Regions from separate parts of the Streptomyces olindensis genome, predicted to be linked through region 1. Evidence: riboswitches for the same ligand, from Rfam matches in the RefSeq annotation. Region 1 holds a riboswitch; each other region holds the start of a gene.
What was found. A riboswitch is a leader RNA that binds a small molecule or an ion and turns the genes downstream of it on or off. The one in region 1 is predicted to bind cyclic di-AMP.
Positions count from the first base shown of each region.

Region 2: it holds a riboswitch for cyclic di-AMP, as region 1 does, so the genes downstream of both, ABZ948_RS27255 (transglycosylase family protein) here and ABZ948_RS18095 (M23 family metallopeptidase) in region 1, are expected to answer to the same signal.
Region 3: it holds a riboswitch for cyclic di-AMP, as region 1 does, so the genes downstream of both, ABZ948_RS06690 (LysM peptidoglycan-binding domain-containing protein) here and ABZ948_RS18095 (M23 family metallopeptidase) in region 1, are expected to answer to the same signal.
Region 4: it holds a riboswitch for cyclic di-AMP, as region 1 does, so the genes downstream of both, ABZ948_RS25065 (M23 family metallopeptidase) here and ABZ948_RS18095 (M23 family metallopeptidase) in region 1, are expected to answer to the same signal.

Region 1 covers NZ_JBEYZD010000025.1:1,972-7,577, reverse strand. Annotated here, with positions in the region: gene ABZ948_RS18120 (aspartate aminotransferase family protein) at 1-328, shown strand, start outside; gene ABZ948_RS18115 (helix-turn-helix domain-containing protein) at 414-1,061, shown strand; gene ABZ948_RS18110 (DUF6126 family protein) at 1,058-1,177, shown strand; gene ABZ948_RS18105 (tyrosine-protein phosphatase) at 1,194-1,991, opposite strand; gene ABZ948_RS18100 (alpha-galactosidase) at 2,171-4,246, shown strand; cyclic di-AMP (ydaO/yuaA leader) riboswitch at 4,557-4,717, shown strand; gene ABZ948_RS18095 (M23 family metallopeptidase) at 4,722-5,606, shown strand, end outside.
Region 2 covers NZ_JBEYZD010000047.1:25,806-31,411, reverse strand. Annotated here, with positions in the region: gene eno (phosphopyruvate hydratase) at 1-527, opposite strand, end outside; gene ABZ948_RS27255 (transglycosylase family protein) at 859-1,545, opposite strand; cyclic di-AMP (ydaO/yuaA leader) riboswitch at 1,550-1,716, opposite strand; gene ABZ948_RS27250 (LysM peptidoglycan-binding domain-containing protein) at 1,945-2,925, opposite strand; gene ABZ948_RS27245 (cytochrome P450 family protein) at 3,106-4,416, opposite strand; gene ABZ948_RS27240 (nucleoside triphosphate pyrophosphohydrolase) at 4,463-5,491, opposite strand; gene ABZ948_RS27235 (SurA N-terminal domain-containing protein) at 5,561-5,606, opposite strand, start outside.
Region 3 covers NZ_JBEYZD010000008.1:24,660-30,265, forward strand. Annotated here, with positions in the region: gene ABZ948_RS06680 (LolA family protein) at 1-1,214, opposite strand, end outside; gene ABZ948_RS06685 (polyprenyl synthetase family protein) at 1,447-2,457, opposite strand; cyclic di-AMP (ydaO/yuaA leader) riboswitch at 2,921-3,099, shown strand; gene ABZ948_RS06690 (LysM peptidoglycan-binding domain-containing protein) at 3,103-3,867, shown strand; gene ABZ948_RS06695 (HAD family hydrolase) at 3,831-4,679, opposite strand; gene ABZ948_RS06700 (GNAT family N-acetyltransferase) at 4,866-5,606, shown strand, end outside.
Region 4 covers NZ_JBEYZD010000041.1:6,074-11,679, reverse strand. Annotated here, with positions in the region: gene ABZ948_RS25080 (bifunctional acetate--CoA ligase family protein/GNAT family N-acetyltransferase) at 1-610, opposite strand, end outside; gene ABZ948_RS25075 (HPr family phosphocarrier protein) at 785-1,066, shown strand; gene ABZ948_RS25070 (GntR family transcriptional regulator) at 1,259-1,954, opposite strand; gene ABZ948_RS25065 (M23 family metallopeptidase) at 2,139-2,927, opposite strand; cyclic di-AMP (ydaO/yuaA leader) riboswitch at 2,941-3,105, opposite strand; gene ABZ948_RS25060 (M16 family metallopeptidase) at 3,297-4,685, opposite strand; gene ABZ948_RS25055 (M16 family metallopeptidase) at 4,682-5,606, opposite strand, start outside.

The DNA.
Region 1 (5,606 bases):
GCGCGGCCGGGGACTGATGATCGGCATCGAGTTCGGCCGGCCCGGATCGCTGAAGCTGCGCAGCCGCTGGACCATGCTCCAGGCCGCGCGCAAGGGACTGTTCGCGCAGATGGTCGTCGTACCGCTGCTGCAGAAGCACCGGATCCTCACCCAGGTCTCCGGCGACCACATGGAGGTGATCAAGCTGATCCCGCCGCTGATCATCGGCGAGCGGGAGGTGGACCGGTTCGTCGACGCCTTCACGGCCGTGATGGACGACGCGCACGACGGCGGTCTGGTGTGGGACTTCGGGAAGACACTGGTCAAGCAGGCGGTGGCCAACCGCTGAGGCGCGCCGCACGCGGCGGCGCGCGGCTTTTTGCCTGTGAGGCAAGAAATTTGCCGCTGAGGCAAGGCTCCGGCTGAATGGAGGCATGAGCTCCTCCGAGATCGAGCGGCCCCTCGGGGCCGACTCGCCGGCCGACCAGCCGGCCGGTGCGCTGCCCGCCGTGGTCGCGCCCCAGCTGCGGGCGCTGCGGCGCCAGGCCTCCCTGACGCTGGAGGCCGCGGCCCGCGCCGCCGGGCTGTCACCCGCCCACCTCTCCCGTCTGGAGACCGGGCAGCGCCAGCCCTCGCTGCCGATGCTGCTCGCGCTCGCCCGGGTCTACGGTACGACCGTCTCCGAGCTGCTCGGCGAGACGGTCGCCGGCCGGGACGCCGTCGTCCGCGCCGCCGACATGGAACCGACCGCGGCGGGCGGCTGGACCTACTGGCAGGCCGGCGCCCCCGGGCGCGGGATGCAGGCCCTGCGGGTCCACGTCCCGTACGGCTCCCAGGGCGACATCGTGCGCGTCCACCCCGGCGAGGAATGGCTCCATGTGCTGCGCGGCCGGCTGCGGCTGCGCCTCGGGGACACCACGCACCGGCTGGCGCCCGGCGACAGCGCCCACTTCGACTCGCTCACCCCGCACCGCATCGCCGCCGAGGACCACGACGGCGTCGAGCTGCTCTTCGTCCACACCCTGCTGCAGAGCCCCTCGGCCGCCCTCTGCCTGGGCCCGACGCCTGGAGAGACGCCATGAGGGACATGGAGGAGAAGTTCCCGCGCGCCCTGTGGGTGCGGCTGTTCATCTATCTCATCCTGGGACACGTCTTCGCCGCGTTCATCTACCTGCTGTTCGAGGTGGGTGCCAAGTAGCCCCCCCGGCGGCGCCTCAGTCGAGGAGCCGCTCGCGCAGCCGCTCCCGGGTCTCCGGGGCGAGCTTCAGCCCCTTCTCCAGGTAGGGGTCGACACCGCCCCAGGTCTCCTCGATGGTGTCGAAGGCGGCCGTGAGGTACTCGGCGCGCGCGTCGAACAGCGGGCTGAGCAGCTCCATGACCTCGGGGGAGTAGGCCGAGGCGTGGGAGCTGCTGCGGTGCACCTTGTAACGGCGGTGCTTGGCGTTGGACTTCAGGTAGTCCTCGACGATCGCCTCGCGCTCGACGCCCAGCGCGAGCAGCGTCACCGCGATGGACAGGCCCGCGCGGTCCTTGCCCGCCGCGCAGTGCATCAGCGCGGGGACGCTGTCCTCGGCGAGCGCGTGCAGCACGCGGGAGTGCTCGGCCGTGCGGCTTCCGATGATCATGCGGTACGAGGCGATCATGCGGTCCGCGCCCTTGCCGTCCGAGAGGATCGCGCGCAGCTGGTCCAGATCGCCGTCGCGGACCATCCGCCAGAACTCGGCGCCGTCGGCCGGGTCGCTCAGCGGCAGGTTCACATTGCGCACGCCCGGCAGCTCGACGTCCGGCCCCTCCAGCTTCTGGTCGGCCGCGTTGCGGAAGTCGAAGATCGTGTGCAGACCCAGGCCGGACAGGAAGGCGGCGTCCTCACCGGTCGCGTGGGCGAGGTGGCCGCTGCGGAACAGCACGCCCTGCCGCACCCGCCGTCCGTCCACGGTCGGCAAGCCGCCCACATCACGGAAGTTGCGCACTCCGGCCAGCTCGGGCTCGGTCGACGGGACCTGCTGCGTCACGAGGGCTCCTCCCCTTCGGCGCCGTCGGCGCGGCTCGTCGACGGGCACCACTCGACGATACGACATGCCTGCCTGGGGAAATGAGTTGTCCACAGGCGTTGCAGGGAGCCCCCCGAGCCCTTGATGATGTTGCGGCCTGGTCGCACCTGGTCGGGCTTGTTCGAATCTGTGAGGGCTTGATGCTGGAGATCTCCGAAGACGGACGTACGTGGGTGCTGTCGGGACCGGCCAGCAGCTACGCCGTCCACGTCACCGACCGGGACGAGTTGCTGCACCTCCACTGGGGCGCGCGGATCGGCCTCGCCGACGCCGAGGCCCTCGCCGTCCGGCCGCTGCCCGAGTACTGGCCCTTCGAGTCCCCGCTCGACGGGCGCGAGGAGTACCCGGTCGAGGGCGGCCCCCGGTTCGCCCGGCCCGCCCTGTCCGTGCGCACGCCCGAGCGGCGCGGTACCGAGTGGGTCCACGAGGGCCATGACGCCGAGGACGGTGAGCTGCGGCTCCGCTTCCGCGACGGCGACCTGGCCGTCACGCTGCACTACCGGATGCGCTCCTCGTCGGATGTCGTCGAGCGCTGGGTGACCCTGGAGAACCGGGGACCCGCCGTCGAGGTGCTGCGCGCCGACTCCGCCACCTGGACCCTGCCCGACCGCGACGCCTGGCGGCTGTCCCAGCTGCACGGCCGCTGGGGCGCCGAGTCCCGGCTGACGCGCTCCGCGCTCACCCACGGCGAGAAGGTCATCGGCAGCCGCCGCGGCCACACCTCCCACCAGCACCTGCCGTGGGTCGCGCTCGACACCGACGCGACCGAGGAGCGCGGCGAGGTCTACGGCTGCGCCCTGGGCTGGTCCGGGTCGTGGCGGATCGCCGTGGCCCAGCTCCCGGACGCGCGCGTGCAGATCACCGGCGGCGCCGGCCACGACGACTCGGGCCTGCTGATGCTGGGCACGGGGGAGTCGTACACGAGCCCCGTCTTCGCCGGGCTGTGGACCGACGGCGGATTCGGCGGGGCGAGCCGGGCCTGGCACGCCTACCAGCGGGCCCACGTGATCCCGGATGCCCACCAGGGCCGCCCGGTGCTGTTCAACTCCTGGGAGGCCACCGAGTTCGACATCTCCGAGGAGCAGCAGCGGGCGCTGGCCGAGCGGGCCGCCGCCATGGGCGTCGAGCTGTTCGTGGTCGACGACGGCTGGTTCGGGGCGCGCACCAGCGACCGGGCCGGGCTCGGCGACTGGACGCCCAACCCCGACCGCTTCCCCGGCGGGCTGAAGCCGCTCGCCGACCAGGTGCACGGGCTCGGCATGCAGTTCGGCATCTGGGTCGAGCCCGAGATGGTCAACCCGGACAGCGAGCTGTACAGGGCCCACCCCGACTGGGTGCAGTACCAACCGGGACGAAAGAGGACGGAGTTCCGCAATCAGCTCGTGCTGAACCTGGCCCGCGAGGACGTCCAGCAGTACCTGTGGGAGCAGCTCGACGGGCTCCTCTCCAGCGCCCCGATCGACTACGTCAAGTGGGACTTCAACCGCTGCTTCACCGACGCCGGCTGGCCGGACGACCCCTACCCGCAGCGGCTCTGGGTCGACCACGTGCACGCCCTGTACGCCCTGCTGGACCGCCTGCGGGCCGCCCACCCGGGCGTCGCCTTCGAGTCCTGCTCGGGCGGCGGCGGCCGGATCGACCTCGGGGTGCTGAGCCGCACGGACCAGGTGTGGACCTCCGACAACACCGACCCGCTCGACCGGCTCGCCATCCAGCACGGCTTCAGCCAGCTCCACCCCGCGCGCGTGATGGCCGCCTGGGTCACCGACAGCCCGAACGCCATGCTCAACCACCGGGCCAGCTCCCTGCGGTTCAGGTTCGTCAGCGCCATGGCCGGGGTGCTCGGGGTCGGCGGGGACCTCACGAAGTGGACGCCGGAGGAGCTCGCCGAGGCGAGGGAATGGGTGGAGCTCTACAAGGAGATCCGGCCCGTGGTGCAGCGCGGCGACCTCTACCGGCTGCGGCCCCCGGAGGGCGGCCTGAGCGCGGTGCAGTACGTCCTCGGCGACGAGACCGTGGTCCTCGCCTGGCTCCAGGCGCAGCGCTTCGGCGAGCCCGTGCCGGCGCTGCGGCTGCGGGGTCTCGACCCGACAGCGGTGTACGAATGCCTCGAAACGGGCGAAGTTCACCGGGGCGCCGTGCTGCTGCACCACGGGCTGCGGGTCGGCCTGCGCGGGGACCTGGATGCCACTGTCGTCCGTCTTAAGCGGAAGTAGTCGTTCTTGTCCGAATAGGTCGCTTCGGTCGTTTGGATATAACGTGCCCCGATCGTAAAGGAGATGGGGTCGGGGTGCGTGACCATCGTCATATTCGTGACGATCCGTTGTCGCCATGTTCACGTAATTCCGGCGTTATTCAGGGTCATTGCGGAAAACGGGAGATCGGCAATCCACGCTCGGTGACGGGAAATGTGGCGGCGCGTCAAGAAAAACGCCGTCACAGGCAACCGCAAGCTTGTCCCGTTGCGTCTTGGTCGCTTACGTTCCACACCAATCCGGACGGACGCCTAATCCTGCCGCCGCCCGGAGCCCGCACACACTGACCCGTGTACGGCAGGAGCGGGGGACCCACAGGTACGACGCCTGTTCCGGTTCCCGGAACGGCTTGGGGTTAAGCCACGCCTCGGCGCGGCCGGGCATCTCCAGCCCGCACCCGACAGCTCACCTCGTAGGCGCCGGAGAGGAATTCGCCATGCCCGCGAAGGGTAAGCACCGCCGCCCGAAGACCCAGCGTTTCACCCGCTCCATCGCCGTCGCCGGAACCGGCGGGGCCGCTCTCGCCCTTCCGCTCATGGGGGCCGCCGGCGCCCACGCCGCCACCCCGCAGTCGGCCCCGGAAAAGGCCGTCCAGTCCGCTCCGGCCGCCGAGAAGCAGGCCCCCGAAAAGGCCACCGGCGCGCGCACGTACACCGTGAAGGCCGGTGACTGTCTCGCGAAGATCGCCGACGAGCAGGACGTCAGCGGTGGCTGGAAGAAGCTCTACGCGGACAACCGTGACGCCGTCGGCGACGACCCGTCGCTGATCCACCCCGGCCTGAAGCTCTCGATCGGCAAGAAGGCGGCGGCGAGCGCGCCCGAGGCGCCGTCCGCGCCGAAGGCCTCGGCCGAGAAGCCGGCGAAGAAGTCCTCCGCGGCCGAGTCGCCCGCGAAGGCGGAGACCGCCGCGAAGCCGGCCGCGGCCAAGCCGGCCGCCGAGAGCAACGCCGGCGGCTACACCTCCCCGGTGGACGGCGCCACCGTCGGCACCCCGTACCGCATGTCCGGCAGCATGTGGTCCAGCGGCTACCACACCGGCGTCGACTTCGTCGTCCCGACCGGCACCTCCCTCAAGGCCGTCGGCGCGGGCACGGTCGTCTCCGCCGGCTGGGGCGGCGCGTACGGCAACCAGGTCGTCGTCAAGCTGAACGACGGCCACTACGCCCAGTACGCCCACCTGTCCCAGCTCTCCGTCTCGGCCGGCCAGACCGTGACCGCCGGCCAGCAGGTCGGCCTGTCCGGCGCGACCGGCAACGTCACCGGACCGCACCTGCACTTCGAGATCCGCACCGCGCCGGGCTACGGCTCGGACATCGACCCG
Region 2 (5,606 bases), on a different contig from region 1:
GAGAAGGACTCCGCGCCGATCGGGGCGATCATGAACTCCTGGATGTCCACGTTGGAGTCGGCGTGCGAGCCACCGTTCAGGATGTTCATCATCGGCACCGGCAGCAGGTGCGCGTTCGGGCCGCCCAGGTAGCGGAAGAGGGGGAGGTCGCTGGCCTCGGAGGCGGCGTGGGCGACGGCGAGCGAGACGCCGAGGATGGCGTTGGCGCCGAGGGAGCCCTTGTTGTCGGTGGCGTCCAGGTCGAACATGGCCTGGTCGATCAGGCGCTGCTCGGTGGCGTCATAGCCGACGAGCTCCGGGCCGATCTGCTCGATGACCGCGAGGACGGCCTTCTCCACACCCTTGCCGAGGTAGCGGTTCGAGTCGCCGTCGCGGAGCTCGATGGCCTCGAAGGCGCCCGTGGAGGCGCCGGACGGGACGGCGGCACGACCGGTGCTGCCGTCGTCGAGGCCGACCTCGACCTCGACCGTGGGGTTGCCTCGGGAGTCCAGGATTTCCCGGGCTACGACGACGTCGATGGACGGCACGAGCATCTCCTTCTTCATGTGACGCGGTGACGCGGGTCGCGTGGACCCGGCGAGGTGCGGGCCGGTGGCTCGCGACATGAGCCTAACCGGCTCCGGGCGATCGGCCACCGGGTCGCCCACCCCATGGACAGAACCGAGAGTAAATTGTTTCCGAACGGAACAAAGCCGAAGCGCAAAGCCCGGCGGAAAAAACCCCGCCCCGGCGCGTACGGGGGAACACGCGCCGGGGCGGGGAGCCCGTGGGGACGGGGGTGGGCCGTGCCCGTGGGGGCGGGCGGGCGGCCCTGTGGGGGGCGGGCGGGCCGCCCCCTGGGGACGGGCGGGCCGCTGCTTACTTCAGGTGCAGCTGCTGGCCCGGGTAGATGAGGTTGGCGTCCTCGACGATGTCCTTGTTCAGCTCGTAGAGCTTCTCCCAGCCGCCCTTGACCTTCTTCTCCGCGGCGATGGAGCTGAGGGTGTCGCCCTTGACGACCTTGTACTCGCCATCGCCCTTCTTGACCTTCTTGCCGGTCGGGGTGGTGACGGTCTTCTTCGCGGCCGGGCGCTCGTCGGAGCGGGAGGCCGGCTGCTGCTGGGTCTCGCGGGTCTCGGTGCTCTGCTGCGCGGAGCTGCCGGAGTCGCTCGAGGAGCCGCCGCCGGTGTAGCCGGCGCTCGACAGGCCCTTGCCGCAGACCGGCCAGGCACCCTTGCCCTGGCTCGCCAGGACCTTCTCGGCGATCTCGATCTGCTGGGCCTTGGTGGCCTGGTCGGCGGTGGAGGCGTACTTGGTGCCGCCGTAGCCGGACCAGGTGGAGGCGGAGAACTGCAGGCCGCCGTAGTAGCCGTTGCCGGTGTTGATGGACCAGTTGCCGCCGGACTCGCACTGGGCCACGGCGTCCCACTCGGAGGCGGTGGCGGCGGAGGCGTTGCCGGCCGCCATCAGCGGGGCGGCGACGGCGGCGCCGGCGACACCGGCGACGGCGATGGCGCGAGTGGCCTTGGACGGACGACGGTGCTTGCCCTTGCCGGAAAACAGCATGGATGGATCCCCTCACCGACGCCTGCGAGGTGAGCTGTCGGGTTCGGGCCGGTTGAGTTGCCCGGCCGCGCCCCTCCCGGGACGCGGCTTCACCCCAAGCCCGTCCGGCACAACTGTCCGGTCGGGCACCTACCTTGGGTCCCCCGCTCCTGCCTACGGCGCTTGACGCGACGACTGTTCCCGTGCGGCCGCTGGCAGGATTCGGCGTTGCGGCAGCCGGGGCTCGCGGTGGCGAGCGGTCATGACCGTAGACACGCGATCGACGGAATTTCAAAGACGATCAGGGCTTCTGAGATCTATCTCTCACCGCACTTATACGGGACATTCACCGCGAAACATGACGCGAACTCGCGCGGTTTCGGGGCGACTTCCGCCGCGGTTTCCGCTCTGCCCCACCGACTACTCCTCGTCCGCTTCGGCCCCTACTGTGAGCCTCTGACCGGGGCGGATGAGGTTCGGGTCGGTGCCGACGGCGTCCTTGTTGCCGGCGTAGAGCGCGTGCCATCCGCCGCTGAGGTCAAGGGAGTCGGCGATGGACCAGAGGCTGTCGCCGACGCGGACGGTGTAGGAGCCGTCCGTGGCGTCGCGGGACGCGTCGTCGCCGCGCGAGGCGTGCCGGCCCGTGGACTCGTTCGCACGGCCGTCGGCGGGCTCGGTGTTCTCATCGGCGCTGGGGCCGCGGTGGCGGCCGGAGCCGGTGTCGGTCAGCGCCGAAGAGGTGCCGTCCTGCCGCGAATTGTCGGACTCGCCGCTTCCGGACGTGGCCGAGGGGGAGCTGTCAGGCTCCCGGCCCTGGGACGCGGACTCTCCGGAATCGGACGACTTGTCGGAGTCAGCCGGTTCGTCCTTCGACGTCGACGGCGCGTCAGGGGACTCGGACGTCGAAGGGGACGAGGAAGGAGTCGACGAGTCGGCCGACGAGGAGGTCGAATCGGAGGAGTCGAGCAATCCCGGCGAGTCGGTCGGATCGGACGAGTCGGATGAGTCGGATGCACCCGACTTCGAGTCCTGCTGGAGGCCGGAGAGCAGTCCGCAGGTGCGCCAGGCGCCGACCCCCTGGTCGGCGAGGATTCTCTCGGCCACGGCGATCTGCTGGGCGCGGCTGGCCAGGTCGGCACTCGCGGCGTAGTCGAGACCGCCGTGGTTCTCCCAGTCCTCCTGGGAGAGCGCGAGGCCGCCGTAGTAGCCGTTGCCGCTGTTCTGACTCCAGGCGCCGCCGGTCTCGCAGTCCGCGACCCGGTCCCAGGTCGTGCCGTCGGCCGCACTGGCACCGGAGGCCCCGAGGAGCGGGATCGCGATGGCGGAGCCGGTCACTCCGGCCGCGACGAGGAGAGCCGGAGCCTGGCGGGGGCGACGGTGCCGACCGTTCCCGGAGAGCATACGGAGACCTTTCGCGAGACAGCAGTGACCGGCGCGGCGCAGAGGCCCGGCCGCGCTGATGGGTGAACGTATCGGCAGACGATCACTTGTCACAAGTTCATGCCGCGCAGATCACGTGAAGATCACAGGTCTGACGGCGTGTCATGTTTAGCCGTTCGCCCCAGTGGTGAGGGCGGGCTGTCATGCCGGTGTGAACTCCACCGGCAGGGTGCGCAGCCCCCGCATGATGAGGCCGCCGCGCCACCTCAGGTCGGCCGGATCCGCCGCGAGCCGGAGGTCCGGGAGGCGGGTGAGAAGGGTGGCGAGGGCGGTCTGGCCCTCCAGGCGGGCTAGCGGGGCCCCCAGGCAGTAGTGGATGCCGTGGCCGTAGCCGAGGTGCTGGTTGTCGCGGCGGGAGAGGTCGAGCACGTCCGGGTCGGCGAACCGCTCCGGGTCCCGGTCCGCGGCGGCCAGGACGACGAGGACCGGGTCGCCCGCGTCGATGTGCTGCCCGCCGATGGTGAGCGGCCGCGTGGCGAACCGCCAGGTGGCGAGCTCGACAGGGCCGTCGTAGCGCAGGAGTTCCTCGACGCCGGTCTCCAGCAGGCCCGTCTCGCCGGCGGCGAGGGAGGTCTGGAGGCGGGCGCGCTGCCCGGGGTGGGTGAGCAGGGCGTAGGTGCCGTTGCCGATGAGGTTGACGGTGGTCTCGAACCCGGCGAACAGCAGGATGAACGCCATGGCGGCGGCCTCGTTCTCGGTGAGGTGCTCGCCGTGGTCGGAGGCGCGGATGAGACCGGAGATGAGGTCCTCGCCGGGGACGGGTTCGGCGGGCAGGGCCTCCCGCTTGCGGTGGATGAGGTCGGCGAGGTAGCCGCGCATCTTCTTCACGGACCGCGCGACACCGCCCCGGGGCCCGCCCTGGTGGCGGATCATCATGCCCGCCCAGTCCCGGAAGTCGTCCTGGTCCTCGCGGGGGACGCCGAGCAGGTCGCAGATGGCGTAGATGGGGAGCGGGAAGGCGAACTCGTGGATCAGGTCGGCGGACCCCTGCCGCGCGAACCCGTCGATGAGGTCGTCGGTCAGCTCCTGCACGCGTGGCGCGAACTCGGCGACCCGGCGGGGCGTGAACGCCTTGGACACGAGCCGCCGCAGCCGCGTGTGGTCCGGCGGGTCGATGTTGAGCAGGTGCGTCATCAGCTCGGCCTTGCGCTCACCGGGGATCCCGGTCTTGCCCTTGGCGTGCGCGGGTTCGTCGTGATGCGCCGGGTTCTTGGAGAGCCGGTTGTCGGCGAGGGTCTGCTTGGCGTCGGCGTACCGCGTGACCAGCCAGGCCTCCACACCGCTGGGCAGCCGCGTCCGGTGGACGGGCGCGTGCTCGCGGAGCCAGGCGTAGGCGGGGTAGGGGTCGCTGGCGAACTCCCAGGTGAACAGGTCGGGGGCCGGAGCGGACGTGCTGGGCTCGGACTGGTCGGGGGCGGGAGCGGACGTGCTGGGCTCGGACTGGTCGGTCACCCCCCGACCGTATCCGGCCCGCCGCCGCTCCCCCTTGCCGGTCCGCTCAGCTCTCGGTCTCCCTGATCGCGTCCCGGTAGGCGCGGGCCGCCGCTCTCAGGGCCGCCTCCGGGTCGACGCCCTCCGCCTCGGCGCGGACCGCCAGGGCCAGCAGGTCGTAGCCGATGCCTTCGACGGGCGGGAGCGGTATGTCCAGGCCGGCGGTGCGGGCCCGGGACGCGAGCTTGGCGGCGAGGGCCAGGCCGGGCTGGCCGAGCGGGATGCCCTCGGTGATCGAGGAGCGCTGCTTCTCGACCGCCTTGGTGCGCAGCCAGTGCTCCTTGACCTCCTCGGGGGTGGTGGCCGTCGCGTCGCCGAAGACGTGCGGGTGGCGGTGGATCAGTTTGGCGACGATGCCGCCGGCCACGTCGTCGATGGAGAAGGGGGCGTCCAGGTCCTCCTCGGCGATGCGGGCGTGGAAGACGACCTGGAGCAGGACGTCACCGAGCTCCTCGCGCAGCTCGTCGCGGTCGCCCTCCTCGATCGCCTCGACCAGTTCGTACGCCTCCTCGATGCCGTACTTGGCGAGGCCCTTGTGGGTCTGCTGGGACGACCAGGGGCACTCGGCGCGGATGCGGTCCATGACCTGCACGAGGTCGAGGAGACGGGCGCCCGGCAGGTCGTAGGAGGCGGGCAGCAGCTCCAGTTCGGGCATGGAGAGGCGGCCGGTGCCGGCGAGGCGGGCCAGGCCGTCCGTCAGGGCCGGTTCGCCCTCGCCCGTCGCCACGACCACCACCGTGCGCCCGCCGGCGCAGCTGTCGACCAGCTCCTGGGCGGTCGGGGACGCCTCACCGACCGTGATCCCGGCCTCGCGCAGATACGGCAGCTGCGGGTGCGCGCCGTCCGCGCACAGCACCTGGTCGGCCGCGTGCAGAGCCTGCCAGGCGGGCCAGGACAGCAGACCGGGGGCGACGCGGTGACTGGTGGTGAGCAGGACGATGCGGCCGGGGGCGGCGGCCGCGCCGGGGGTGGTCTGCTCAGGTCCGGGGGTGGTCCGCTCGGGGCCCGGGGTGGCTTCGGAGCTGTTGGCGTTCACGATTCGAAGCTATCCCACGCCGCCGACAGTCCCGGAAGTTATCCACAGGGCCCCGCGGGGCGGGATGCCCTACAGGGACTGCTGCGTCTGCGCCGCCGTCACGTCCCGCACCCAC
Region 3 (5,606 bases), on a different contig from region 1:
TAGACCTTGCCGTCGTCCGTCATCAGGGCGTTGACCAGGCGGGTCGAGAAGACCGTGCCCGAGCCGAACTTCCCGGTGACCTTGTCGCCGAGCGAGTCCACGAAACCGCCGAGGTCGCCGCCGGCACTCTCGCCGGACGGCATGCCCTGGCCGCCGGTGTCGAAGACGGCTATGGAGTTCCAGCCCTCACCGATGGTCTTCATGCCCTCGGGGCCCTCGCCGGGGGCCTCCTTGGACTTCGGGGCGTGCTCGCGTGCCTCGCCCTTGCCGAAGTCCATCCCGAGGCCTTCGCCGAAGCCCTTTCCGGCGTCCTTGCCGGAGTTCTTGCCGGCGTCCTTCTCCTCGGTGACCTTCGCGCCCTTGGGCGGCGTGAAGTCGAAGGTCGACGCGGCCGGCTTGGCGAAGCTGACCTGCGTGAAGCCCGCGTCGACGACGGCGGAACCGCCACCCGCCGGGGTCAGCGTGAACTTCAGCGGCAGACCGGTCTCGGAGTCCACGGCCACGGTGATCGCACCGACCGTCGAGCCGGACTGCTTGGGCTTGATGAGCAGCTTGTAGGCGTCGCGGCCGGCCACCTGTGCGGTGCCGTCCACGGTCACGGAGGTCGTGTCGTCGGCGGCCTTCAGGGCCTCCTCGGCGAAGTCCTTCGGCAGGGCCGGCGGCTCCTGCGCCCGGTCGTCCTTCGCGCTCTGCGGGACGGTGCCGTGGTAGACCTCGTTGGACTTGCTGTCGTAGCCCCAAACGTCCTTGCCGTTGTGGATGAGGCTGTACTCCGCGGCGTTCTCCAGCAGCGACAGCTTCTGCCGGTCCGGGCCGTCGGCGGCGACGCGCAGGGTGTGCGTGCCGGAGGCCAGTTCGGTGAGTTTGGCCGTCGGGTCGGCGGACGAACCGCCCTCGTTCCCGCCCGCGGCGCCGGACATCAGGCTGGACTCCAGGCCGCCGAGGTTCGGCAGGCCGAGGTCCGTGCTGATCTTCACCGTGCCGGAGAGCTGCTCGACGTCCGACTTGGCGATCTTCTCGATGAGCTGCTGTGCGGTGATCTTCGGGAGGTCGGGGTCACCGGAGTCGGCGAGTGCGGGGACCAGGCCGATCGTCGCGGCTGCCACCCCCACCACCGTGACCGGGACGACGTACCGGGCGGCCTTGCGCCGCCGGGAGTGCTGCTCGTCGACCTCCCCGCCGGTCGTGTTGTCGTCGGATGCGTACGGTGCCATGTGTGCCCTACCTCCGTGGTCGGCGGCGGCTGTCCGTGTCGTCCACGCACTCGTCCCTGAGCCGCCATTCTCACCCGAACAGGTGAGGAGTGGTGTCTTCCGTGGTTTCCATCTGACCAAATCGGCCAGGGAGATACGTCAGACCCCGGGCTCAACTCCACGTACTGCTGCGGTATGACACGAGGGGGCCGCTTCTCCCCCGACCCGTAGGGGTCGTCCGGGGAACCCGGGGCTAGCCGGCCCGGTGCACCACCGCGTCGCACAGTTCCACGAGCGCCGTCTTGGCGGTGCACTCCGGCAGCGGGGCCAGCGCCGAGCGGGCGTCCTCGGCGTAGCGGACGGTGTCCCTGCGGGCCTGGTCCAGCGCCGGGTGGGCGCGCAGCAGGCGCAGGGCCTCGGCGTGCCGGGCGTCGTCGGTGAGGTCGGAGTCGAGCAGCTCGCACAGGGCGATGTCGTCGGCGAGTCCGAGCCGGGCCGCCCGCTCGCGCAGCCGCAGCACCGGGAGCGTGGGGATGCCCTCGCGCAGGTCGGTGCCGGGGGTCTTGCCGGACTCGTGGGAGTCGGAGGCGATGTCCAGGACGTCGTCCGCGAGCTGGAAGGCGACGCCGAGACGCTCGCCGTACTGGGTCAGGACGTCCACGACCGTCTCGTCGGCGCCGGACATCATCGCGCCGAACCGGCACGAGACCGCCACCAGCGAGCCCGTCTTCCCGCCCAGCACGTCCAGGTAGTGCTCGACCGGGTCCCGGCCGTCCTGCGGACCGGCCGTCTCCAGGATCTGCCCGGTCACCAGCCGCTCGAACGCCTCTGCCTGCACCCGTACGGCCTCGGGACCGAGGTCGGCCAGGATGTGCGAGGCGCGGGCGAAGAGGAAGTCGCCGGTGAGGACCGCGACGGAGTTGCCCCAGCGGGCGTTCGCGCTCGCGACGCCGCGGCGCACGGCGGCCTCGTCCATCACGTCGTCGTGGTACAGCGTGGCGAGGTGGGTCAGCTCCACGACGACGGCCGAGGGCACGATCCCGGGCGCGTACCGGTCACCGAACTGGGCGGAGAGCATCACGAGCAGCGGCCGGAACCGCTTGCCGCCGGCCCGCACCAGGTGCTGGGCGGCCTCCGTGATGAAGGGCACCTCACTCTTGGTGGCCTCGAGCAAGCCTTCCTCGACAGCCGCCAGCCCGGCCTGGACATCGGCTTCCAGAGCCTGGTCCCGCACGCTCAGCCCGAACGGCCCGACGTCGGTCACGAGGGGTCTCCTGTCTGCTGGTGTCTGCCGGTGATCACACGGATTGTCGATAGGTCGCTGCCATCACTCGAGTCAGCGTATCCGGTCACGTTTCGATCACCGCCAGCGCCCATGGTTACAGGCCGGGCGGCAACAGACATTTATCGACTTTCCCGGAAGTAGCCGCTCATATGCGATTTGCCGTATTGGGTAAGCAAATTCCCCTTGCGGGATATTGCGCCCCAGGTCGTGATCAGTGAGTTGAATCACTTCTCCCTCTCGACAGCCGGACCCCGGCACCCTCCCGTACCCCCGTTCACCGAAAGCAAGTTGAGCCTTGGCTCCCGCAAAGGATCAAGCCGCTCATATCCCCCGACCAAGGTCAACAAGCTCGATATGTGACCCCGGTGCTTGTTCCCGACATGTGCTCTCGCATACGTTCCGGGCCTGTCCGGCGGACGCCGAATCCTGCCGCCGCCCGGACTCCCCACACACACCGACTCACTCACGCAGGGCAGGAGCGGGGGACCCAGGTAAGTCGCCGGTCCACGACGTGGAACGGCTCGGGGTGAAGCCGCGCACGGCAGCACAACGCCGTGCGCGGCCGGGCACCTCCCGGCCCGAACCCGACAGCTCACCTCGCAGGCGCCGGAGAGGAACATCGCCATGCCCGGACGAGGTAAGCACCGTCGCCCCAGAACCAGCCCGCTCACCCGAGGCGTCGTCGCCGCCGGCACCGGCGGGGCCGCCCTGACCCTCCCGCTGCTCGGCGCGACGCAGGCCAGTGCCGCCCAGCCGGCCCAGAGCGCGCCCGCCGCCCAGACCGCGCCCCAGGCGGCCCAGCCCGCCAAGTCCCTCACGTACACCGTGACCAAGGGCGACACGCTCTACCGCATCGCGGACAAGTACGACGTCTCGGGCGGCTGGAAGCAGCTCTACAAGGACAACCGCGCCGCCGTCGGCGACGACCCGCGGCTGATCCACCCGGGCCTGAAGCTGAAGGTGGAGACGACGAAGGCGGCCGCCGAGAAGAAGGCGACGCAGTCGTCCGCCCCGACCAAGCCGGCCGGCGGCATCACCAAGGCCACCCCGGCCGCCGCGAAGACCTACGCGAACAACCTCGACGGCTGGATCCGCGAGGCGCTGGACATCATGGCCCAGAAGGGCATCCCGGGGTCGTACGACGGCATCTACCGCAACATCATGCGCGAGTCGTCCGGCAACCCCCAGGCGATCAACAACTGGGACTCCAACGCCGCCAAGGGCACGCCCTCCAAGGGCCTGCTCCAGGTCATCGACCCGACCTTCGCCGCCTACCACGTGTCCGGCACCCCCTACGACCCGTTCGACCCCGTCGCCAACATCACGGCGGCCTGCAACTACGCGGCCGACCGCTACGGCTCGATCGACAACGTCTTCGGCCCGTACTGAGCCGTCCCGCCCAGCAGTCGCTCGAGGACGACGGCGATGCCGTCGTCCTCGTTCGACAGGGTGACCTCGTCGGCCACGGCCTTCAGTTCGGGATGCGCGTTGGCCATCGCGACGCCGTGGGCGGCCCAGTCGAACATCGGGATGTCGTTGGGCATGTCGCCGAAGGCGATCGTGTCCGCCGGCCGCAGCCCCAGGTGCTCGGCGGCCAGCGCCAGTCCCGTCGCCTTGGTGACGCCGCACGGCTGGAGCTCGACCGTGCCGGGCCCCGACATCGTCACCGTCGCCAGCGAGCCGACGACCGAGCGGGCCGTCGCCGCCAACTCGTCGTCCGTCAGGTAGGGGTGGCGCAGCAGCACCTTGCTGATGGGCTCGTCCCACAGCTCCTCACGCCGGTCGACCCGTACCGCGGGCAGTGTCGGGTGCGGCATGAGATAGCCCGGCTCGATCAGCGTGAGCCCGTCGACGCCGTCCTGGTCGACCGCCGCGTACACCTGCCCCACCTCGGCCTCGATCTTGCCGAGGGCGGTCTCCGCCAGTTCCCGGTCCAGGGTGATGGACCACAGCAGCCGGTCCGCGCCGGCGTCGTACACCTGCGCGCCCTGCCCGCACACCGCGAGCCCCGTGCAGCGCAGGTCGTCCAGGAGCGGCCGCACTCTCGGCGCCGGCCGGCCCGTCACCACGAGGTGCTGGGCACCGGCGTCCGCCACCCGCGCGAGCGCGGCGAGAGACCGGTCGGAGAGGGTGTCGTCGCCGCGCAGCAGCGTCCCGTCCAGGTCGGTGGCGATGAGTGAATATGCGATGGGTGCGGCCATGATCAGAGAATACGGACAGCGCGCCCCTTCGTTTCATCGCACGGCGCACGCCGATTGCCCGGTTGAAGGCCTCTGCACCAGTTGGCAACAACATGGTCCGCTACCTACCGTCGGGGCCGTCTCGGGCGGTACCTTCCAAGTGTCCAGGGGGGACTTGATCGGGGGGTCAGGTTGAGCAGTGGGCGCATTCGCGTGGCTGGGCCCGGGGAGCTCGGCGAGAGGGAGAGGGAGCGCTGGCGCGCGCTGCGCGCCGCCTCGGAGGCGCCGCGCAACCCTTTCATGGAACCGGAGTTCACCGACGCCGTCGGCCGCGTGCGGCCGCAGGCCCGGGTCGCGGTCGTGTACGAGGGGCGGGAGCCCGCCGGGTTCCTGCCGTACGAGCGCGGGCCGTTGGGGCAGGGCCGGGCGATCGGACTCGGCGTCTCGGACGTCCAGGGGGCGATCCTGCGGCCGGGGCTGGCCCTGGAGACCGGTGAACTGCTGCGGGCCTGCGCGCTGTCCAGCTTCGCCTTCGACAACCTGGAGGCCGAGCAGCGGCTGTTCGTCCGGTACGCGGCGGAGGAGCACGCCACCTACGTGGTCGACGTGGAGAAGGGCTACGAGACGTACGAGTCGGCGCTGCGTGCCCAGTCGCCGAAGTTCCTGAAGACCACGCTGGCCAAGGAGCGCAGGCTGGGCCGGCAGGCCGGCGAGGTGCGGTTCGTGTTCGACGAGCGCGACCCGGCCGCGCTGCGCACGCTCATGGAGTGGAAGTCGGCGCAGTACCGCAGGACGGGCCGCCGCGACCGGTTCGCCCAGGAGTGGATCACCCGGCTGGTGGGGCAGCTGGCCCGGACCCGGGCGCCGGAGTGCGGCGGCACGCTCTCCGTGCTGTACGCCGGCGAGCGGCCCGTCGCCGCGCACTTCGGGCTGCGCTCGGCGTCGGTG
Region 4 (5,606 bases), on a different contig from region 1:
GCGCCTCGGCACGGTGTTCGCGCGCGTACTGCACGGCGAGGGAGCGGTCGGTCGGTTCGAGGTCGAACTCCAGACGGACGACGCCGTCCTCGAAGCTGCGCTTCTGGGTGTACCCGGCGTCCGTGAACACCTTGATCATCTTGGTGTTGGCGGGCAGCACCTCGGCGGCGAAACGGCGGATGCCACGCTCGCGGGCGACGGCGGCGATGTGTTCGAGCAGGGCGGAGGCGACCCCGCGGCCCTGGTGGGCGTCCTGCACCAGGAAGGCGACCTCGGCCTCGTCGGCAGGTCCGGAGGCGGGCGTTCCGTCCGGGCCGATCCGGTCGTAGCGTACGGTGGCGATGAACTCGCCGCCGACCGTGGCCGCGAGTCCCACCCGGTCCACAAAGTCGTGGTGCGTGAAGCGGTGGACGTCCTTGGCGGACAGGCGAGGGTACGGCGCGAAGAAGCGGTAGTACTTCGACTCGTCGGAGACCTGCTCGTAGAAGCTGACCAGGCGATCGGCGTCATCAACGGTGATGGGCCGGATGCGCGCGGTACCCCCGTCGCGCAGCACCACGTCGGCTTCCCAGTGGGCGGGATACTCGTGCCGGTCCGGCGAGGTCTGCATGGGCCCCAGAGTACGGCTAGCGTCCGACAGCGGCGCGAGGCAGTCTGTGGAGGGCGTCAGTCGGGTCGAGGCCGCGATCCGACGGCACCCCCGGAGTGGAACGACAGGACCGCTCCGGGCTTCACGTATGGAAAACTGGTCTAGACAACCCTGAACACCGAAGGGCAGCAACACATGGCTGAGCGCCGCGTCAACGTCGGCTGGGCCGAGGGCCTCCACGCCCGCCCCGCCTCCATCTTCGTCCGAGCCGCCACGGCCGCAGGCGTCCCGGTGACGATCGCCAAGGCTGACGGCACCCCCGTCAACGCGGCCTCCATGCTGGCCGTCCTGGGCCTCGGCGCCCAGGGCGGTGAGGAGATCGTCCTCGCCTCCGACGCCGAGGGTGCGGACGCCGCCCTGGACCGGCTGGCGAAGCTGGTCTCCGAGGGCCTGGAAGAACTGCCCGAGACCGTCTGAGCATTCTTCCGCGCCTGATCCGGCGCTCCTGAAGGGTCCGTCCGGTTTTCCGGGCGGGCCCTTCGCTTTTCCCCGGCCCCGGGTCGCGCAATTCCCGTCCAGGAGGAGCTCCCAGAGGGCGCGGAATTTCCGTTCGGGGGCAGCAGAAATAAACCCCCGCGAATTAGCCACTCTTTGTATACGGCTCCCGTGTTAATGCCGCAGGCTCGCCGTGTTTACGGGATGTTGCGAGTTCCTCACACGGTCGGCGCGCTCCCCGGCGGAGCCGAAACGGAGCCGGTGGGCGGCCGTCGCGCGCTCGGTGTGCAGCGCCGTGACCGCCCGCGCGCGCTCGCTGTCACCGCGCGCCACCGCGTCCACGATCGCGCCGTGCTCGCTCCAGGACTCCACGGGACCGGCGGGTGCTTCCACGGTGTACATCCAGGCGATCTTGTGCCGGAGCTGGGTGAGCACCGACGTCAGCGCGGGGCTGCCGGAGGCCTGGGCGAGCGTCTCGTGGAACCAGCCGCCCAGAGAGCGCAGGTCGTCGCTGTTGCCCCGGCGGGCACGCTCCTGGCCGAGCCGGACCAGGCCGCGCAGGACCTTCAGATGGGCCTCGGTGCGGCGCTGGGCGGCGCGGGCGGCGCCGAGCGGCTCCAGCAGCATGCGCATCTCCAGCAGGTCGGCGGCCTCCTGCTCGGTGGGTTCGGCGACGCACGCGCCCGCGTGCCGCCGGGTCACCACGAAGCCCTCGGCCTCCAGGGTGCGCAGGGCCTCCCGGACGGGCACCCGCGAGACGCCGTAGCGGCGCGCCAGGAGTTCCTCGGTGAGCCGGCTGCCGCGTTCGTAGACACCCGCGACGATGTCGTCCCGGATGGCCGTGCACACCGAGTGCGCGGGAATACGCATGACCGACCTCCGTTTAATCCCCGTGAAACGTCGACGAGTGACGCGTGTCCGTGACTCTATTGCAATGAGCCGGAATTTCCGACGGCAGCCCGGAATCCATGGATATTTTTTGGACAGTCGGCCGCCGTAAACGCCGAAAGCCCCGGCTCGGTGAGCCGGGGCCTCGGGGAGCGGGCGGGTGCCGTCAGACGTTCACGCCGTGCGAGCGGAGGTAGGCGAGGGGGTCGATGTCCGAGCCGTACTCGGGGCTCGTCCGGGCCTCGAAGTGCAGGTGCGCGCCGGTGACGTTGCCGGTCGCGCCGGACAGGCCGATCTGCTGGCCGGGCGTGACCTGCTGGCCCACCGAGACGCCGATGGACGACAGGTGGCCGTACTGGGTGTACGTCCCGTCGTTCATCTTGATCACGACCTGGTTGCCGTAGGCGCCGCCCCAGCCCGCCTCGACGACCGTGCCCATGCCGACCGAGTGGACGGAGGTGCCGCTGGCGGCGTGAAAGTCGATGCCGGTGTGGCTGCCGGAGGACCAGACGGCGCCGCCGGCCTTGTAGCCGGTGGAGACGTAGGAGCCCGGGATCGGCGAGACGAAGCTGTTGAGGCGCTTGCGCTCGGCCTCGCGGGCGGCGCGCTCCTTGGCCTCGCGGGCCTCCTCGGCCGCCTTCTTGGCCTTCTTCGCCGCCTCGGCGGCCCGCTCACGCGCGGCCTCCTCGGCCTTCTTCTTGGCGGCGGCCTCCTCGGCCGCGTGCTTCTGCGCGACGGCCTGGGCGTCGATCTGCTGGGCCACGGTGTCGCCCATGGTGACGACGGGGGTGAGGCCGGTCTGCTCGGGGGCGGGCTCGGCGGCGAAGGCGGCCGGAGCGGCCACGGTGCCGATGACGCCGGTGGTGGCGAGGGCCGCGACCCCCGCCGCGCGGGCCGTGCCGCGGTGGATCCTGCTGGGACGACGATGCTTCCCGGTGGCGCGGGTGAACGCCATGGAGTGCCTGGTCCTTTCCTTCCTTCTCGCCTACCGGGTTAGCTGACGGGTTCGGAGCAGGAAGGTCTCCTACGGACCCCCTCGCGGCTCGCGCGGGCGTCCGATTCACCCCAGGGACTGCGGTTGGGTCCCCGGCTCCCCTGGCTCGCGCCGTACGGGGACTCGGCGATGACTGTCCGGTGCCGCGGGTGCGGCGCACTGCCTGACGAACAGCCCGGACGACGCTAAGCGGGGCCACTTTCAATTCCCAAACGGATCCGCCGTTTTGTAGCGCATCCCACAGGGCAGACAGGCAACCTCCGTACCAATTCGGGCATAAAGGAGCCCTGGTGCCTTAGGAAGACAACCAGGGCTCCTCGCGCGCGTGCCCTACTCGGCGGCGACGACCGTGACTTCGCCGATGCCGAGGGCCTCCACCGGGCCCTTGATCTGCGCCGCGTCACCCACGAGCACGGTCACCATACGGTCCACCGGGAAGGCGCTGACGGCCGCCGCGGTGGCCTCCACGGTGCCGGTCGCGGCGAGCTGCCGGTACAGCGTGGCCTGGTAGTCGTCGGGCAGGTGCTGCTCGACCTGGTCGGCCAGGGTGCTCGCGACGGCCGCCGCGGTCTCGTACTTGAGCGGCGCGACGCCGACCAGGTTCTGCACGGCGACGTCCCGCTCGGCGTCGGTGAGCCCCTCGGCGGCGAGGGTGCGCAGCACCGTCCAGAGGTCCTGGAGGGCGGGGCCGGTGTTGGGGGTGTCCACGGAACCGCTGATGGCGAGCATCGCGGCACCGGTGCCGTCCGGGGCGGACCTGAGGACCTGGGCGAAGGAGCGCACCCCGTAGGTGTAGCCCTTCTCCTCGCGCAGGACGCGGTCCAGGCGCGAGGTGAGGGTGCCGCCGAGGCAGTACGTGCCGAGCACCTGGGCGGGCCACACGCGGTCGTGCCGGTCGGGGCCGACGCGGCCGATCAGGAGCTGCGTCTGGACGGCGCCCGGGCGGTCCACGATGACGACGCGGCCCGTGTCGTCGGCGGTCACCGGCGGCACCGGCCGGGGCTCGGCCGAGGAGCCGGTCCAGGTGCCCAGCGTGTCGCCGAGCAGGGTGTCGAGGTCGATGCCGGTGAGGTCGCCGACGACCACGGCGGTGGCCGTGGCGGGCCGGACGTGCTTCTCGTAGAAGCCGCGCACGGCCGTGGAGTCGATCGCGGCGACCGTCTCCTCGGTGCCCTGCCGGGGGCGCGACATGCGCGAGTCGGCGGGGAACAGCTCCTTGGAGAGCTCCCTGGCCGCGCGGCGGGAGGGGTTGGCCAGCTCGTGCGGGATCTCGTCGAGGCGATTGCGGACCAGCCGTTCGACCTCGCTGTCGGCGAAGGCGGGCGCCCTGAGGGCGTCGGCGATCAGGCCGAGCCCCTTGGCGAGCCGGGAGGCCGGCACCTCCAGGCTCAGCCGGACACCCGGGTGGTCGGCGTGCGCGTCGAGGGTGGCGCCGGCGCGCTCCAGCTCGGCGGCGAACTCCTCGGCGGTGTGCTTGTCGGTGCCCTCGGAGAAGGCCCGGGCCATGATCGTGGCCACGCCGTCGAGGCCGGCCGGCTCGGCGTCCAGGGGCGCGTCCAGCAGCACCTCCACGGCGACGACCTGCTGGCCGGGGCGGTGGCAGCGCAGCACCGTCAGGCCGTTGTCGAGCGTGCCGCGCTCGGGGGCCGGGAAGGCCCACGGCTTGGCGTCGCCCGCCTGGGGCCGGGGGTGGAAGTCCATCGTGGCGAGCTCGGTCACTTGGCCGCCTCCTCGTTCTCGTCGCCGGCCGCGGCTGCGGTGTCCTCGGCTTCGTCGGTCTCGTCGGCGACGGGCTCGTAGACGAGCACCGCGCGGTTGTCGGGGCGCAGGCGGGCCTTGGCGACCTCCTGGACCTCCTCCGCCGTGACCTCCAGCACGCGCTGGACGGCGGTCAGGGCGAGCTGCGGGTCGCCGAACAGCACGGCGTACCGGCACAGTTCGTCGGCGCGGCCCGCGACCGTGCCGAGCCGGTCCAGCCACTCGCGCTCCAACTGGGCCTGGGCGCGCTCCATCTCCTCGGCCGTGGGGCCCTCCTCGGCGAACCGGGCGAGCTCCTCGTCGATGGCGGTCTCGATGACCGGCACCTCCACGTCACCGGAGGTCTTCACGTCCAGCCATCCCAGGGAGGGCGCCCCGGCGAGCCGCAGCAGGCCGAAGCCCGCGGCGACGGCCGTACGGTCCCGGCGCACCAGACGGTTGTAGAGGCGGGAGGACTCGCCGCCGCCGAGGACGGTGAGGGCCAGGTCGGCCGCGTCGCACGCGCGCGTGCCGTCGTGCGGCAGGCGGTAGGCGGCCATCAGGGCGCGGGCCGGGACCTCCTCCTCGACGACCTCCCGCAGCTGCTCGCCGATGATCTCCGGCAGCGAGCCGTCGCGCGGGGCGGGCTTGCCGTCGTGACCGGGGATGGAGCCGAAGTACTTCTCGATCCAGGCCAGGGTCTGCTCCGGGTCGATGTCGCCGACCACGGAGAGGACGGCGTTGTTCGGCGCGTAATAGGTACGGAAGAAGGCCCGCGCGTCCTCCAGGGTCGCCGCGTCCAGGTCGGCCATCGAACCGATCGGGGTGTGGTGGTAGGGGTGGCCCTCCGGGTAGGCGAGGGCGGTCAGCTTCTCGAAGGCGGTGCCGTAGGGGACGTTGTCG